4 regions of the Mesorhizobium sp. M1E.F.Ca.ET.045.02.1.1 genome follow, and region 3 is predicted to be linked to each of the others. Evidence: predicted binding sites of a transcription regulator. Region 3 holds the regulator's gene; each other region holds the start of a gene.

Region 1 (4,386 bases), 420 kb from region 3:
CGGAAGATGTTTCTTCCTGCGCCAAAGGAGCCTCCGCATGGCGAGACTGTTGCCGGTGCCAGTGGCTATGGTGGCGGTGGCTCGTTCGATGCCGGCAGCGGGCATTCCGGTAGCGGACAATAAAGTCATTCTGCCGCCTCCCTCTTCTCCTCGGCCTTGCCCTCGTTTTCCCGCGCCTCGTATTCGGCGCGCATGCGGCGGACCAGGTCAAGCTCGGCCTGGAAGTCGACATAGTGCGGCAGCTTCAGATGCTCGACGAAGCCGGTCGCCTGCACATTGTCGGAGTGCGAGATGACGAACTCCTCGTCCTGTGCGGCGGCAATCACATCCTCGCCGAGCTCGCTCGCGCGCAGCGCCCGGTCGCAGAGCGCCATCGCCATCGCCTTGCGCTCGCTCTGCCCGAAGACCAGGCCGTAGCCGCGGGTGAATTGCGGCGGCGCCTTGGCCGAACCCTTGAACTGGTTCACCATCTGGCATTCGGTGACGCGGATGGAGCCGAGCGGCACGGCGAAAGGCAGTTCCGGCACGTCGAGTTCCAACTCGACCTCGCCGATGCGGATCTCGCCGACGAAAGGATGGTTGCGGGCATAGCCGCGTTGCGTCGAATAGCCGAGCGCCAGCAAAAAGCCTTCGTCGCCGCGCGACAGCGCCTGCAGGCGGATGTCGCGCGCCATCGGGAATTGCAGCGGCTCACGGGTGATGTCGCCGGGGATGTGGTCAAGCGGCATGTCGCCGTCGGCTTCGATCAGGCCTTCATGGGCGAGAATCGAGGAGACACGCGGCATCGCTTCGGCTTCGGCCGGACGCTGCGTGGGCGTCTCGACATCGACGCCTGCGGCAAGCTCCGGATCGAGCAGCCGGTGGGTGTAGTCGAAGGTCGGGCCGAGCACTTGGCCGCCGGGCAGGTCCTTGTAGGTGGCCGACACGCGCCGCTCGACCTGCATGGCGCCGGTGTCGGCCGGGTTGGTGTAGCCGAAGCGCGGCAGCGTCGTGCGATAGGCGCGCACCAGGAAGATTGCCTCGATCATGTCGCCGCGCGCCTGGACGACGGCTAAAGCCGCAAGCTCGCGATCGTAGAGCGAGCCTTCGCTCATCACCCGGTCGACACCGAGCGCCAACTGCTCGGCGATCTGGTCGAGGCGCAGGGCCGGCACGGAGCGGTCGCCGCGCCGGCGATCGGCAAGCAGGCGGTGCGCATTGGCAATTGCGGCTTCGCCGCCTTTCACCGCGACATACATGTCATGCCTCCATCGTCTTGATGCGGGTGGTGCGCGGCAGGCAGGCGAGGCTGCTGGGCGCCGCCAGGATGATGTCGACGCCGCGCGGGAAACGCTGATTGTTCTGCTTCCATTGCTCGACGAAATAGCGCGGCATGCCTGTCGGCGCGATCATCGCGGTCTTCTCGACGCCCGGGCCTTCGAGCAGTAGCGACGGACCGGAAGCGAGATCGTCGACCAACAGGATCAGCGTCGTCGAGCGGTCGGGATATTCCTGCGTGCCTTGCGAAAAGCCGTCGAGCGCAGCCATCTCCGCCGGGTTGGCTACCAAAGCGAAATGCGCGTCGGCCGGCGTGTTGGCCAAGGGTGCGCCGGTGTGAAAGCCGAGCCAGGCCTTGACCGCGGGCTCCGCCTGCAGCCGCGGATCGAGCCAGATCGCCGTGTCGTTGTCGCAGAGCGAAAGCGCCGCGGCTGCGGCGGTCGCCGACAGCGGCGCCGGCGGATGGGCGAGCGGCGGCAGGGCCTGAATATTGCCGGGGCGCGCCATTGCGTCCATGATGGCGCGGAACACGACCTGCGCGTTGAACACCGGATCGGCGAAGCCGCCTTCGATCGATTGCGTCGCGATATCCATCAGTCCTCTCCGCGCACCATGGTGAAGAAATCCACTTTCGTGGCCGCTGTCTCGACACGCCGCTTTTCGCGCGCCGCGTCGAGTGCCCCACGCAAGGGCGCGACCAGCTTGGTTTCGACCGTTTCGCGGTGGGCCGGGTCCTGCCAGAGCGCGTCGGCGATGGCCGCGAGCTTGGCTTTGCCCTTGTCGCGGCCGAGCGAATAGGAATGGCCGACCTGTCCGGTGGGCAGCCGCACGGTGGCGCGGGTGATGGTCGCCTCGCCGACATTGAACGGCGCGCCGCCGCCGCCGATCCGCCCGCGCACCGTTACCAATCCGGTTTCGGGGCCGCGCAGCAGCTCCGCCTCCGAGGGCAGGCCGGAGCCCGCCCATAGGCGCGCGATCTCATCAGGCGCTGCGTGCGCCAGCGTCGCCATCACGGTTCTCCGCTCGGCCTGCTCGCGTGCTTCCTGTCCCCGCATGGCTCGCCTCCTTGCATAGCGGCTAATTTGTCTATTGATATAGACAACTATACAAATTATACTCATCACCTAACGAGAGTCCATGACGAGTGGATGACAAGAGGCGTAAAAGTTAGGGGGAAGGCGTTGGGGGCGGGGAAATGACCGGGCTGGCAAGCAGCATCGAAAGGCGCAGCGGCGTGTCGCTGTGGCGGCAGATCGCCGACAGGATCCTGGAGGGGATCGCGAATGGCGATTTCGCCGAGAACGCGGCGCTGCCGCCCGAGGTCGCGCTGGCGGAACGCTATGGCGTCAACCGTCACACGGTGCGCAGCGCCATTGCCGCGCTGGTGCAGGAAGGCGTGCTGAGAGCCGAGCAGGGGCGCGGCACCTTCGTGTTGTCGCGCAAGCGCCTGTCCTATCCGATCGGCGCGCGCACGCGGTTTTCGACCGGGTTGCAAGGGCAGACGACCGAGCGCCACATCGCGCTGCTGTCGTCATCGACCGAGCCGGCCAACCGGCGCATCGCCGAAGCGCTCGGCATCGCCAGAGGGGCGGCCGTGATCCGTCTGGAAACACGCGGCGAGGCCGACGGGCATCCGGTGTCGCGCGCCTCGACCTGGTTCGATGCCAAGCGCTTCGCCGGCATCGAGGCCGCGATGGCCGAGACGGGATCGGTCACCGCCTCGCTCAAGCGCTTCGGCATCAACGACTATCTGAGGCACTCGACGGTGCTGTCGGCGCGCCACGCCGACGCCGATGATCTTGCCGATCTCGATCTGCAGCCGGGCGCCATCGTGCTGGTCACTGTCGCGGTGAACGTCACGCTCGACGGTCGGCCGATCCAGTTCGCGGAATCGCGCTTTCCGGCGGAGCGGGTGGAACTGAGGTTGTCGGCCGGCGATTAGCCTCCGACGTCGTCATCCAGGGCGATAACCTCAGAGGTCGCCATCCGCGGGCGGAGCGACGCGAAGCGGAGCGCAGACCCGAGGATCCATTCCGTTACCTTGATCGTAAAGTGCGGCGGAGCAGAGTTCTGGATCGTTGCAACGCGTCGACGTCACGGAATGGATCCTCGGGTCTGCGCTGCGTCGCTACGCTCCTTGCTCCGCCCGTGGATGACGAAGGGATGGGATCAGTCACCTCGATAACAGCCTTGATCAGCCCCGACTTCTCATGCGTCCATCCGGCGCGGTCGCGCTTACCTATCAGCGGCTTGGCGTTTGAGGACCGCCTTCCCCCACTCCGTCTCGGCTTCGCCGAGCCACCTCTCCCCCCTCCGGAGGGAGAGGAAAGGAGCCCGCTGGCGACGGGAGAAGGAGGGAGTCTGGTTGAGGAGCGTTGGCTGCAATAGGCTCGCACCCTTCCTCTCCCCCGTCGATCGGGGGAGAGGTGGCTCGGCGAAGCCGAGACGGAGTGGGGGTCGACCTGCGCGGCGTCGTTGTTACCCGACCTCGATAACCGCCTTGATCAGGCCGGTTTTCTCATGCGCCCATCTGGCGAGATCGCGCGGCGTGCCGGCAAGCGTCGTGCGGTGGGTGACCAGTTTGGCGAGCGGCACAGCGCCGTTGCGGATCGAGGCGGCGACATGGTCGAAATCGGCGCGCAACGCGTTGCGGCTGCCGACCAGAGTCATCTCGCGTTTGTGGAACTCGGGGTCGGAGAAGGCGATGTCGTCCTTGACGACGCTGACCAGCACCAGCGTGCCGCCATGCGCGACATGGGCGAAGGCGGACTGCACCGACTGCGTGTTGCCGGTGGCGTCGAACACCAGGTCGAAGCCTTCGCCGCCGGTGGCCTGGCGCACCAGATCTGTCGCCGGCGCTTTCGAGCCGTCGAGTGCTGCAAATCCGAGCTCGCTTTCGGCGAAACCGAGCCGCTCGGTGCTCATGTCGAGCAGGCTGACGTCCAGCCCGGCGATGCGGGCGAAGAGCGCCGTGCCGAGGCCGATCGGGCCGGCCCCGATGACCAGCGTGCACTGGCCGGGAGCGCCAAGCGAGCGCCGCACGGCATGCGCGCCGATCGCCAGGAATTCGACCGCTGCCGCGTCGGCCAGTGACAGACCATTTGCCGGATAAAGGTTCTGCGCCGGCAC
Region 2 (4,386 bases), 3.6 Mb from region 3:
ACCTGGACGGCGGCGGCACTGCGCACCGCCGGCCTGCGCACCGGCTGGTGGAACCCGCTCCCGGTGTCGCTGGGGTTGTCGATGAGGCTGTATGATTGATGGTTGGCATATCCGCGAGTTGCGAACGCCGCGTTCCGTCACACCCCCCTCTGTCCCGCCAGCCTGTCGAGCTTTATCGCTGCGACGCCTTACCGCCCTACAACGTTCCGCTCCTCCCAGCCATAGAGCCAGTCCAGATCCGCCGCGAGCTTTTCCGCCGGCCGCGTCGCCAGCACCAGGTTGCGGGCTAGCGCCACCGGTCCCCAGGCATGCCATGCCAACCGGTTGAGCGCGCCGCGCCTGAGCACCTTCTCGATGCGCGGGCGCCTGAGATTTTCCCAGATACCGAGGCTTTGCCGCGGATCGGCGGGAAAGTCGGCGACCAAACTGGCAAGCATCGCGGCGTCCTCTATGCCCATAGCCGCGCCCTGCGCCGCGAACGGCGTCATGGCGTGCGCGGCGTCACCGATCAGCGCGACGCCTTCCGGCATCGTCCAGCACTGCTGCTCGACGGTGTGGATCGGAAATGCCGTCCAGGGGCCGGCGAGCGTGGCAAGCCTTGCCAGAACCTGCGACGTGCCGCGCATGGCGCTGGCGAGAATGGCGGGATCGGCATGGCCCGACCAGCCTTCGGCAATGCGCTCGCCCTTGGTGAAGGCGGCGAGGTTGACGGCGCTGCCCCCGCTTACCGGATAGGCGACCATGTGGAAACCAGGATGGAGGAAGGCGGTGACGCAGTCGAGCGCGCCGATCGCCGCAAAGGCCTGGCCGGCGGCGCTTGTCGCCGCCACCGTGGCGCGCCAGGCGAGCTCGCCGGAAAAGCGGCTTCTCGCAAAAGCGGGCTCTCTGCCGGCAAGTTGCGATCTCACCGTCGACCAGACGCCGTCGGCGCCGACCAGCAGGCCTCCGGCGACCTCGATGCTGTCGCCATCCGTTTCGGATGTGACGGTGATGTTGGGAGACGAAATGGCGATGGCCGTCACCCGTGCGCCTGTCACAAGCTCGATCTCGGGCCGCTCCGCAACCGTCGCCGTCAGCGCGGCATGCAGGTCGGCGCGGTGCGCCACAAGATAGGGCGCTCGCCAGCGGTCTTCGCCGGCCTGGCCCAGCGGCACGCGTGCCAGCTCGCGCAAGGTGGCGGCGTCCTTAAGCACCACCGCTTCCGGCCTGATCGCGCTCAGCCGTAAGCGGTCGAGCACGCCGAGCCGGCGCAGGATGCGGGTCGCGTTGGGAGAAAGCTGGAGCCCGGCGCCCACGACTTCGAGCTGCCTGGCCTGCTCCAGCACCGTGACGGGGTAGCCGCGCTCCGTAAAGGCCAGCGCCGCCGTCAGCCCGGCTATGCCGGCCCCGGCGATGACGACCTGCCGGGACCGCGCCTCATCCATGATCGCGCAGAATCAGGCGGCCTGGTCGATATAGAGGCAGCCGGCAGGCTGCGTTTCCGTCGCCTTCAGCTTTGGCGAATAGCGGTAGAGCGTCGAGCAATAGGGGCAGACCTTCTCGTTGTCGTCGCCCATGTCGAGGAACACATGCGGATGGTCGAAAGGCGGGTTGGCGCCGGTGCACATGAATTCCTTGACGCCGATGTCGATGACCGGATGGCCCGCATCGTTCTGGAAATGTGGAATGGAACCGCCTGCCATCGTCGTCTCCAATTTGGTCTCGGCTTGATTTCGGCCCGTTTGCATCTGGATCATAACCGGTCTCTTTGCAAGATCGATGAAATGAAACTGTCGCAAAACCCTGTCAGAGGATAAGTTGAGCCGGTTAAGCGCATCGCCCCGGAAACGAACCGATTCCGTGACATCATGCGTCATGAAAGCATGTTAGAGCATCCACAACGCGTCCGGCGGTGTATGGCGCTCAAAGAGAACGGTTGCAGGCAAGAGCAGGAATCATGAGCGAACTGAGGCCGGTGCAGAGCGAGTTCATCACCGTCGAGGCGGCAAGCCCGGACGGCGGTAATCCCGACCGCTTCGTCAACCGGGAATTTTCCTGGCTGCAGTTCAACCGGCGCGTGCTCGAGGAATCGCTCAACACGCGCCACCCGCTGCTCGAGCGCGTCCGCTTCCTGTCGATCTCTGCCGCCAACCTCGACGAGTTCTTCATGGTCCGCGTCGCCGGCCTTGCCGGCCAGGTGCGCGAGGGCATCGCGCTGAAGAGCCCAGACGGCCGCACGCCCGAACAGCAGCTCGAACAGTTGCTGCGCGAGGTCGAGCGTCTGCAGGAAGACCAGCAGAAGAGCCTGTCGACCCTGATGGAGCTGCTCGACAAGGAAGGCATCGAGAGCATCACCCGCGACGGGCTCACCAAGGACGAGAGGGCCTGGCTGGAAGAACATTTCCAGGACCAGGTTTTCCCGGTGCTGACGCCGCTGTCGATCGACCCGGCGCATCCGTTCCCGTTCATTCCCAATCTCGGTTTCTCGATGGCGCTGCAATTGCGCCACCGCAAGAACGGCGAGGAGATGAGCGCGCTTCTGCGTCTGCCGGTGGCGCTGAAACGCTTCATCCGTCTGCCCGACCGCAAGAACCATGTCCGCTTCATCCCGTTGGAGGAAGCGGTCGGCATCTATATCGGCAAGCTGTTTCCCGGCTACGAGGTCAAGGGCTCAGGCACGTTCCGCATCATCCGCGACAGCGATATCGAGGTCGAGGAAGAGTCGGAAGATCTCGTGCGCCTGTTCGAGACGGCGCTGAAGCGCCGCCGCCGCGGTTCCGTGATCCGCATCGAGTTCGACACGCTGATGCCGGCCGAATTGCGCGACTTCGTCGCCGGCGAGCTCGGCGTCTCGTCGAGCCGCATCAGCGTCTTGACCGGTCCGCTGGCGCTCAACCAGATATCCGAGATCGTCGCTGTTCCGCGCGACGACCTCAAATTCACGCCCTACAACCCGCGCTTCCCCGAGCGTATCCGCGAGCATGGCGGCGACTGCTTCGCCGCGATCCGCGAGAAGGACATCATCGTCCACCACCCCTACGAATCGTTCGACGTCGTGGTGCAGTTCCTGCGCCAGGCGGCGGCCGATCCGGAAGTGGTCGCGATCAAGCAGACGCTCTACCGCACCTCGAACGACAGCCCGATCGTGCGCGCGCTCATCGACGCGGCCGAGGCCGGCAAGTCGGTCACAGCGCTTGTCGAGCTCAAGGCGCGCTTCGACGAGGAGGCCAACATCCGCTGGGCGCGCGACCTCGAGCGCGCCGGCGTTCAGGTCGTGTTCGGCTTCCTGGAATTGAAGACCCACGCCAAGATGTCGCTCATCGTGCGCCGCGAGGACAGCCGGCTGCGCAACTACGTGCATCTCGGCACCGGCAACTACCATCCGGTCACCGCCCGCATCTACACCGACCTGTCCTTCTTCACCACCGATCCGACGATCGCGCGCGACGTCGCCCAGCTCTTCAACTTCATCACCGGCTATGCGGAGCCCGCCGAGGAGATGCGCATCGCGGTGTCGCCCTTCACGCTGCGCAAGCGCATCCTGAAGCACGTCTCCGAGGAGATCGGCCATGCGCGTGAAGGCAGGCCGGCCCGCATCTGGATGAAGATGAACTCACTCGTCGATCCGACCGTCATCGACGCGCTCTATGACGCCAGCCGCGCCGGCGTCGAGGTCGACCTCGTTGTGCGCGGCATCTGCTGCCTGCGGCCGCAGGTGCCGGGCCTGTCCGAGAACATCAGGGTGAAGTCGATCGTCGGCCGCTTTCTCGAACACAGCCGCATCTACTGCTTCGGCAACGGCCACGGTCTGCCGTCGGACGAGGCGATCGTCTACATCTCCTCGGCCGACATGATGCCGCGCAATCTCGACCGCCGCGTCGAGACGCTGGTGCCGATCACCAATCCAACTGTGCATGAACAGGTGCTTGGCCAGATCATGCTGGGCAATGTCATGGACAACCAGCAAAGTTTCGACGTATTGGCAGACGGAACCTCCCGGCGCGTCATGCTGGAGGAGGGCGAGGAGCCGTTCAACGCGCAGGAATATTTCATGACCAATCCGAGCCTTTCCGGACGGGGTGACGCGCTGAAATCGCATGCGCCCAAGCGCATTGCTCAGTTCAAGCGCCGCAAGAAGAACGGCGCCGCGTGATTTCAATTTCCCAGGGCCGGCTCCAGGACCGGCGGCCGCTGTCGATCATCGACATCGGATCGAACTCGATCCGCCTTGTCGTCTATGAAGGGCTGGCGCGCTCGCCGACGCTGCTGTTCAACGAAAAGATGCTGGCCGGCCTCGGCCGCGGCATCGTTTCGACGGGCAAGCTCGATCCCGAGGCGGTGACGCGCTCGATGGAGGAGTTCCGGCGGTTTCGCGCGCTTTCGGACCAGGCCGGCGCCGAGCACATG
Region 3 (4,386 bases):
GTGTCTGCTTAGCGCAGCGCCATAGGCAGTCATTGAAACGATCAAAGCCGACGCCGGAGGCGACTTGCGTTTCAAAGGCTCTGCTCTGGCTCGGCGATCCTTGTCGGGTGGCCAGTCAATTGCAGATCAACACGAGCTTGCCCTTGACACCTCCCTGACCGAGCAGCTCCTGGGCGCGACGAGCCTCAATCAATGGCATCCGGTCGGCCACCATCGGCTTGATCTTCCCGTCGCGAAGCAGATCGAGCAAGACGCCGAGATCTTCGCGGAACCAAGCGAGCTTCCACCGTTTCAGATATTGTATGCTGTAGGGGAGTATGCGTCGTCGGCCTGGTGAAACGAAAGCGCGGACCGCGTACCACGCAGGTCGCAATATCCCGCGAAGACGGTAACGCAAGCCCCCTGCCAGTTGGCCCTTCTGCAGAAATGAAGTGAAGCCATAGGCTATGACGCGGCCACCAGGCCTCAGAGTACGAAACGAACGCCAGACATTGGCTTCGCCGACCCCATCGAAGACGACATCCACGCCGTCGTTTGTCAGACGATGAATCTCTTCGACAAAGTCAACTCGCTCGTAGTCGATCGGCGTGGCCCCGAGATCGGATACGATCTGATGGGCTGCAAGAGATGCAGTCCCATACATCTCCAGACCTGCCAGGCGGCCAAGTTGCAGCAGAGCCGTGCCGACTCCGCCGGCGGCGCCATGAATGAGGACCCGTTGACCCGGAGAGGCATGCCCAAGGCGATGCATCATCTGATAGGCCGTAACGTAGTTCAGCACGAGGCTGACTGCCTCGGCGGGATCGACACCAGTTGGAACCAGAGTGAGTTCATCTGCCGGCAGGCAAATGAACTGGGCGTAACCACCATGAATGGGAAGCGCCGCAACCATTTTACCAATCATGGCATGGGACACTCCCTCTCCGGCCTCATCGACGATGCCGACAATGTCCCATCCTGGCGTGAATGGCAGGGTCGTTTTCTCGGGATGAATCCCCTCCCGCATCAATAGCTCTGCGAAGGAGACGCCGGCGGCGATTGTTTGCACACGCAGTTCACCTGATGCCGGATGGGGCGCGTCCTCCTCCACGATCTCCAGAACTTCAGGTCCGCCATGGTGGCGAACAACGACGCGCAGAGACTTCATGGCAACCTCGGTCCAAATTGGACTCCTCCACTGAGGCAAACTCTAGTGGAAAGGTAGCGCGCGCTGGGATGGAGCGACTTGCTCCAGATCAACCCCACGAGAAGATCGGTCGCCACCCAACAAACAACTGCTCATTTGAGCAGAATGACATTGGGACGCAGCCGCGACAGCAGTTGGAATGGCCTCACATCAGCTGCCGTTGGGGGTGAGCGGAAACGAACGACAGGTTTGGGTCAGAAGCCGACATTGCCTGTGGCCCCTTCGCGGCCATCGGCAACCGCCTGCTATTGAGTTCTGCCCCTGAAACATGATTTCGATCCATCGGGAGGGCGGGACTCCAGAGCAATTCCAGGAAAAGTGTGAAGCGCGGTTTCCGTCCGCAATTGCGTGAAAACAAAGAGATGGAGTGGCTCGCCGTTTCCGTGAAACGGTGAACCGCCCTAGTCTTCCCTGATCGCGTAGCCCGCACCGCGGATGGTGCGGATGACGTCGGGCATGCGGCCATTGTTGACCGCCTTGCGCAGGCGTCCGACATGCACGTCCACCGTGCGCTCGTCGATATAGATCGTCTCGCCCCAGACATTGTCGAGCAGCTGGCTGCGCGAGAACACGCGGCCGGGATGCCGCATCATGAATTCGAGCAGCCGGAACTCGGTCGGGCCGAGCCTGATCTCGCTCTTCTTGCGGTAGACGCGGTGCGATTCACGGTCGAGCACGATGTCGCCGACCTTGAGCACGCTGGACAGCACCTCCGGCTTGGCGCGGCGCAGCAGCGCCTTGATCCTGGCCATGAATTCCGGCGTCGAGAACGGCTTGACCAGATAATCGTCGGCGCCCGTCGAGAGGCCGCGCACTCTGTCGCTCTCCTCGCCGCGCGCGGTCAGCATGATGATCGGCAGCCGTTCGGTCTCTGGCCGCATCCTCAGGCGCCGGCAGAGCTCGATGCCGGAAACCGCCGGCACCATCCAGTCGAGCACGAGCAGGTCGGGCACGTTTTCCTGCAGGCGGATCTCGGCCTCGTCGCCGCGTGTCACCACCTCGACCTGATAGCCTTCGGATTCGAGGTTGTAGCGGAGCAGCACCCCCAGCGGCTCCTCGTCCTCCACCACCATGATGCGTGGCGCGATCATTCAGCAGGTACCTTCGTTGTCAGGCCGCCGGCGCCGGCATCGCCGTCTCGTCCTGCTTCGGACGGTTCGCGGGCAATTGCGTGCCGGTCAGCACATAGTAGGCGTTCTCGGCGATGTTGGTCACATGGTCGCCGATGCGCTCAAGATTCTTGGCGCAGAACAATAAATGCGTGCAGGCCGTGATGTTGCGCGGATCCTCCATCATGTAGGTCAGGAGCTCGCGGAAGACGGAGGTGTATTTGACGTCGACGCGCTCGTCGTCGTTCCTGAGCTTGGCAAGCGCCGTGGCGTCGCCCGCGGTGTACTCCTCGATCACGCCCTGGACCTGGATCAGCACCAGCTGCGCCATCGAGTCGATGGAGTGCGACAGGTCGCGCGGCGCGGCGCTGATGCCGACCGAGCCGACGCGCTTGGCGATGTTCTTGGCGAGGTCGCCGATGCGCTCGAGGTCGCCGGCCATGCGGATCGCGCCGACCACGCTGCGCAGGTCGTCGGCCATGGGTTGCCGTTTGGCGATGAGCGTGATGGCGCGGTCGTCGAGCTCGCGCTGGCGCGCATCCATGATGGCGTCGTCGGAGACGACGCGCTGCGCCATCGCGTTGTCGGAATTGAGCAGAGCCTTGGTCGAAGCGCCGACCATGGAGCCGGCGAGATCGCCCATGTCGATGATGAGCTGGCTGATCTGCCTCAGATCCTCGTCGAAGGAAGCGACGGTGTGTTCGGCCATGATGGTATCCTCGTATGAACTCAGCCGAAGCGGCCGGTGATGTAGTCCTGCGTGCGCTTCTCGCGGGGCGAGGTGAAGATCTTCTCGGTCCGGTCGAACTCGACCAGCTCGCCGAGATACATGAACGCCGTCTGCCGCGACACGCGCGCCGCCTGCTGCATGTTGTGGGTGACGATCACGATCGTGTAGTCGGCCTGCAATTCGTCGATCAGTTCCTCGATCTTGGCCGTCGACAGCGGATCGAGCGCCGAGCACGGTTCGTCTAGCAGGATGACTTCCGGCTTCACCGCCACAGTGCGGGCGATGCAAAGCCGCTGCTGCTGACCGCCGGAAAGGCTCTGGCCGCTGGCGTTGAGCTTGTCCTTGACCTCGCTCCACAGCGCCGCGCGCTTCAGTGCCTGCTCGACGCGGTTGTCCATCTCGGTCTTGCTGATCTTCTCATACAGCCTGACGCCGAAGGCGATGTTCTCGTAAATCGACATCGGGAACGGCGTCGGCTTCTGGAACACCATGCCGATCTTGGTCCTGAGCAGGTTGAGGTCCTGCGAACGGTCGAGGATGTTCTTGCCGTCGAGCAGCACCTGGCCTTCGGCGTTCTGCTTCGGATAGAGCTCGTAGATGCGGTTCAGCACGCGCAGCAGCGTCGACTTCCCGCAACCCGACGGGCCGATGAAGGCGGTGACGCTGCGTTCGGGCAAGGACAGGTTGATGTCCTTCAGCGCCTTCGACTGGCCATAGTAGAAGTTGAGGTTCTTGACCTCGATCTTGGCCTTCTCGACGACGGTGTCGGCTACGTTCAGGTCGGTGGACAACATCGGTTTCATCTGTCCTCTCTGCGTCCGGTAAGGCTGCGGGCGAAGATGCTCAGCCCGAGAACCGTCAGGGTGATTATGAGTGCGCCCGTCCAGGCCAGTTGCTGCCACTCCTCATAGGGGCTCAGCGCGAACTGGAAGATGGTCACCGGCAGGCTGGCCATCGGCGCATTGAGATTGCTCGACCAGAACTGGTTGTTGAGCGCGGTGAAGAGCAGCGGCGCCGTCTCGCCGGAAATGCGGGCGATCGCCAGCAGGATGCCGGTGACGATGCCGGAAAGCGCCGCGCGATAGGCGACCGAGCGGATCACCACCCAGCGCGGCGCGCCGATGGCAGTGCCGGCTTCGCGCAGAGCGTTGGGCACAAGGTTGAGCATGTCCTCGGTGGTGCGCACCACGACGGGGATCACCAGGATGGACAGCGCGACCGCGCCGGCGATCGCCGAGAAGTGGCCCATCGGCCGCACCAGCAGCTCATAGACGAACAGGCCGACGATGATCGACGGCGCCGACAAGAGGATGTCGTTGATGAAGCGCACCACCGTGGTCAGCCGCGAGAAGCGCCCGTAC
Region 4 (4,386 bases), 290 kb from region 3:
ATCCAGCCGCCCGACGCCAGGACCGCGCAGCAGATGTTCGCCGACGCCCCTGACGGCGTCGACCCGATCGTCACCGGCCCGGTCAGCGCCGCTTTCAAGCAGCGTCAGAAGGCGGCCAACTGCGACACTGCCGTCTGGCCGAACATTCCCGCGACCTGCTATCCGGATTGATCTTCGCGACGGCTATCTGGCAAGGGTAGCACTCCGGCACACCCCCCTCTGCCCTGCCGGGCATCTCCCCCGCAAGAGGGGAGATCAGATGTCGCCCCGGCTTTCGCCAATCGCCAACGTTGCAGAAAACGCTCCGGCGGCGGAGCTGCCAATCTCCCCCCTTGCGGGGGAGATGTCCGGCAGGACAGAGGGGGGTGCTGTCCCTCCAACGTCAAAATTCTGCATCGCCGCAACGCTCCGAAGTGTAGAATCTCCTATGCCGACCGCACCGGGTCGAGCGTGACCTTATAAAGCTCGTTGTCGTCGCGATCCATCAGCCGCACGGTGAGCTGCTCGGTGGCGCCGGAAATATCGACCAGACCGAAGAACTGCAGCCCGGCCGACGGCGGCAGGTTCTGGCCCTGCTCGGCGGTCGGCGCCTTGATGAATTTCAGCTCCGGACCGAAGGTCATGTCGAAATCGTTGGGGCCGAACGTGCCGGCGTGGATCGGGCCGGAGACGAACTCCCAGAACGGATTGAAATCCTGGAACTTGGCCTTGTCCGGATTGTAGTAGTGCGCCGCCGTGTAGTGCACGTCGGCGGTGAGCCACACCGTGTTGGTGATGCCGGCGTTCTTGATGTAGCGCAGCAGGTCCGCGAATTCGAGCTCGCGCCCCTTCGGCGCGCCATTGTCGCCGTTGCTGACCGCCTCGGCGCCGGCCTTCTTGGCCGCGTCGTCCCAGACGATGAGGCCGAGCGGCATGTCGGCGGCGATGATCTTCCACGTCGCCTTGGAATTCGCCAGTTCCCGCTTCAGCCACTTGGTCTGCTGCTCGCCGAGCATGCGCGACTTCGGCGTCAGCGTTTCCTCCATGTCCGGGCCGTTCGGGCCGCGATAGGAACGCATGTCGAGGAAGAAGACATCGAGCAGCGGGCCGTAAGCTATTCTGCGGTAGACGCGGCCCGGCTCCGACGGCTCGTAGCGGATGGTGGTCATCTCGTGGAAGGCGCGCGCCGCGCGAGCCGAGAGCACATGGATGGATTTTTCCGTGTAGCGGTTGTCGGCCGTCAGGTTCTTCGAATCCGACCAGTTGTTCAGCACCTCGTGATCGTCCCACTGATAGAAGGTCGGGCAGATGGCGGAGAGGCCCAGCACGTGCTTGTCCATCATGTTGTATTTCCACTGGTCGCGGTACTCGTCCAGCGTCTCGGCCACCTTGCGCTTGCCGTCGATCATGACGACGTTCTTCCACTTGCCGCCGCTGGGCAGGTCGACCTCGTCCTTCATGGCGCCGTCGGCATAGATCGTGTCGCCGGAATGCAGGAAGAAGTCCGGCGTGTGTTTGGCGATGGTCGAGTAGGTCTTCATGCCGGTCTCGTCGATGCCCCAGCCCTGGCCGGCGGTGTCGCCCGACCAGGCGAAGCGCACGTCGCGCTTGGAGGCCGGCGCGGTGCGGAAGCGGCCGACGATCGGCTCGGAGACGGCGTTGATGTCGGAAAGGTCGGCCGCAGTCATGCGGTAGAAGATGTCCTGGTCGGAGGCTAGGTCGGTGAGCAGCCGTTTCACCGTATAGTCGCTGGCCGGCGAGGTATCGAGCGGCGCAAGCCTCGTCGCATCGGCGAAGCTCTCAGTCGTCGACACTTCGTACATGACGCGCGCCGGGCGGTCCGTGCGGGTCCAGACCATGCCCGAGGTGGCGTCGACATCGCCGGACTGGACGCCGTGGGTGAAGGCCGGGCGCTGACTGGCGCGGGAATAGTAGGGCAGCGCGAGCCCGGAGGCGCCGACAAGGCCGAAGGCGCTGGCTGAGGTGATGAAAGCGCGGCGGGTCAACGAGATCTTGTTCATGGCGGTCTCCGGATGGCGTTGAACGGGACCGCCAAGCTCACGCCTCAATGTTTCAGGCGCATATCGGAACCATGAAGTTTTGATAACAGTGAACAGGCATACCCTTCTCCCCTTGTGGGAGAAGGTGGATCGGCGCGCAGCGCCGAGACGGATGAGGGGTGTTCCAGCGGAGTGAGACGTCGGCTTTCCCTGGAACACCCCTCATCCGTCGCCTGCGGCGACACCTTCTCCCACAAGGGGAGAAGGGGAAGCCGTGCCTCAAGCCGCCTGCGGCTCCGGCTCGAACGCCGGCTTGCTCGTATTGATCAACAGCGAAATACACGCCGCGGCGATGCCCGTCATGCCGGCGATCATGAAGGCGAGCTCGTAATTGCCCTGCAGTTCACGCATCGTGCCGCCGAAAGCGGCGGCCGCTGCCGCGCCCACCTGGTGGCCGGCGACGATCCAGCCGAAGACGATCGGTCCGCTGCGGTCGCCGAAGGCTTCGTTGGCGAGCCTGAGCGTCGGCGGCACGGTGGCGATCCAGTCGAGCCCGTAGAGCACGGCGAAGATGATCAAGCTGACTGCCGAGAAGCCGGAATAGGGCAGATAGATCAGCGACAGGCCGCGCACCGCATAATAGACGCCGAGCAGCTTGCGCGGATCGAAGCGGTCGGTGAGCCAGCCGGACAGCGTCGTGCCGATCAGGTCGAAGATGCCCATCATCGACAGCAGCCCGGCAGCCTGCACTTCGCCGATGCCCATGTCGCCGCAGAAGGCGATGAGATGCGTGCCGACGAGGCCGTTGGTGGTGAAGCCGCACACGAAGAAAGTGGCGAACAAATACCAGAACACCCTGGTACCCGCGGCACGGCGCAGCGTGGAGAGCGTATGCGTCAGGAAATTGCCCTGCGAGGCCGGCGATACCGGCGGCACATCGTCAGCGTCGGCGCCGAAACGCACCTGGCCAATCGAGGCCGGGCGTTCCGGCACCAGCAGGAAGACGATGGGCACAAGCGCAGCAGTGGCAATGGCAACGGCGATCGCCACCGGCTTCCAGCCGCCGGCCTGCGCCAGCGAGGCGATCAGCGGCAGGAACACCAGCATGCCGGTGGCGCTCGAAGCCGACATCAGGCCCATCATCAGGCCGCGATTGGTCTTGAACCAGCGATTGACGATGGTGGCGCCGAGCACGCTCGCCACCGCGCCCGAGCCGATGCCGGAAAACACGCCCCAGGTGATGAAGAGATGCCATGGCTCGGTCATCAACAGGCTGAGCGCCGTCGAGCCCGACATGATCAGCAGCGAGGCAAGCAACGTGCGGCGCAAGCCGATGCGCTCCATCAGTGCCGCGGCGAAAGGACCGGTCAGGCCGTAAAGCAGAATGCCGACGCCGGCGGACAACGAGATGACATCGCGCCGCCAGCCGAAGCTCGCCTCCAGCGGCAGCATCATCACGGAAGGTGCCGAGCGAAGCCCGGCGGCGATCAGCAGGCAGAGGAAAATGACGGCGACGACGACAAAGGCGTAGCGCTGGCCAAACGGACGGGACTGAGCTATCATGTTACTGACCGGTACGTTGCAATGGGATGGCGCCATACATACGTACCGGTCAGTAACATTGTCAAGCGAGTTTGTTGAATGCCATCGGACAATAAAATTGAAGCGTCGGTGAATGAGGCCCGTGCCGCGCCGGCGCCGAAGGCCGCCGACAAGATCCTCGACGTGGCGCGCGATCTTTTTTATCGCGAGGGCATCCGGGCGATCGGCGTCGACGAGATCGTCAGGCGCGCCGGCGTCACCAAGCCCAGCCTCTACCGCAGCTTTCCGTCCAAGGACGAGCTCGCGGCCTCCTATCTGCGCAAGTACGACCTCGAATTCTGGGAGCGCTTCGACGAGGCCGTCGACGCGCATCCGGGCAACCCGCGCGCCCAGATCATCGCTTTCCTGACCCGCGTCGGCAAACGCACGCAGAAACCGGACTATCGCGGCTGCGGCATGACCAACGCGGCGGTCGAATATCCCGAGCACGGGCATCCTGCGCGGGTGGTGAGCGAGAACAACAAAATGGAGCTGCGCCGGCGCCTGCGCGCCATGGCGGCGGCGATGGGCGCCAGCGATTCCGACACGCTCGGCGACGGGCTGCTGCTGCTGATCGAGGGCGCCTATATCAGCGGCCAGCTTTTCGGGCTCGGCGGACCGGCGGCATCGGTCGCCCGCAACGCCGATCTCCTGATCGAAGCCAGTCTGAAGAAATAACAATCTCGAGCTTGGGCGCTGCCCCTCACCTGCCTGCCGGCATCCTCTCCCCGTATAGTCACGGGGAGAGGGGCGCTCCCGCCGGCGATTTCGCCAATCGCCAGCGTTGAAGGAAGGGTGCCGAGGCCGCCCCAGCTCCCTTCTCCCC

What was found. The regulator PhoB, encoded in region 3, activates phosphate uptake and scavenging genes when phosphate is short. The targets are predictions, from matches to a motif close to TGTCATNNANCTGTCAT.
Region 1: phnF (phosphonate metabolism transcriptional regulator PhnF) is a predicted target of PhoB. The motif match lies at 2,395-2,411, and genes of this name have one in related genera.
Region 2: EJ070_RS29260 (RNA degradosome polyphosphate kinase) is a predicted target of PhoB. The motif match lies at 1,760-1,776, and genes of this name have one in related genera.
Region 4: EJ070_RS10555 (alkaline phosphatase) is a predicted target of PhoB. The motif match lies at 2,072-2,088, and genes of this name have one in related genera.

What each region holds. Positions count from the first base shown of each region.
Region 1 is NZ_CP034447.1:2,885,988-2,890,373, forward strand. Features, by position in the region: gene EJ070_RS13945 (hypothetical protein) at 1-123, shown strand, start outside; gene EJ070_RS13950 (carbon-phosphorus lyase complex subunit PhnI) at 126-1,238, opposite strand; gene phnH (phosphonate C-P lyase system protein PhnH) at 1,240-1,851, opposite strand; gene phnG (phosphonate C-P lyase system protein PhnG) at 1,851-2,312, opposite strand; gene phnF (phosphonate metabolism transcriptional regulator PhnF) at 2,453-3,199, shown strand; gene EJ070_RS13975 (zinc-binding alcohol dehydrogenase family protein) at 3,736-4,386, opposite strand, start outside.
Region 2 is NZ_CP034447.1:6,046,678-6,051,063, reverse strand. Features, by position in the region: gene EJ070_RS29275 (TIGR02117 family protein) at 1-99, shown strand, start outside; gene EJ070_RS29270 (FAD-dependent monooxygenase) at 189-1,424, opposite strand; gene EJ070_RS29265 (zinc-finger domain-containing protein) at 1,437-1,682, opposite strand; gene EJ070_RS29260 (RNA degradosome polyphosphate kinase) at 1,937-4,132, shown strand; gene ppx (exopolyphosphatase) at 4,129-4,386, shown strand, end outside.
Region 3 is NZ_CP034447.1:2,469,394-2,473,779, reverse strand. Features, by position in the region: gene EJ070_RS12030 (medium chain dehydrogenase/reductase family protein) at 116-1,147, opposite strand; gene phoB (phosphate regulon transcriptional regulator PhoB) at 1,588-2,277, opposite strand; gene phoU (phosphate signaling complex protein PhoU) at 2,297-3,004, opposite strand; gene pstB (phosphate ABC transporter ATP-binding protein PstB) at 3,025-3,828, opposite strand; gene pstA (phosphate ABC transporter permease PstA) at 3,825-4,386, opposite strand, start outside.
Region 4 is NZ_CP034447.1:2,177,850-2,182,235, reverse strand. Features, by position in the region: gene EJ070_RS10565 (hypothetical protein) at 1-171, shown strand, start outside; gene EJ070_RS10555 (alkaline phosphatase) at 426-2,000, opposite strand; gene EJ070_RS10545 (MFS transporter) at 2,259-3,542, opposite strand; gene EJ070_RS10540 (TetR/AcrR family transcriptional regulator) at 3,621-4,238, shown strand.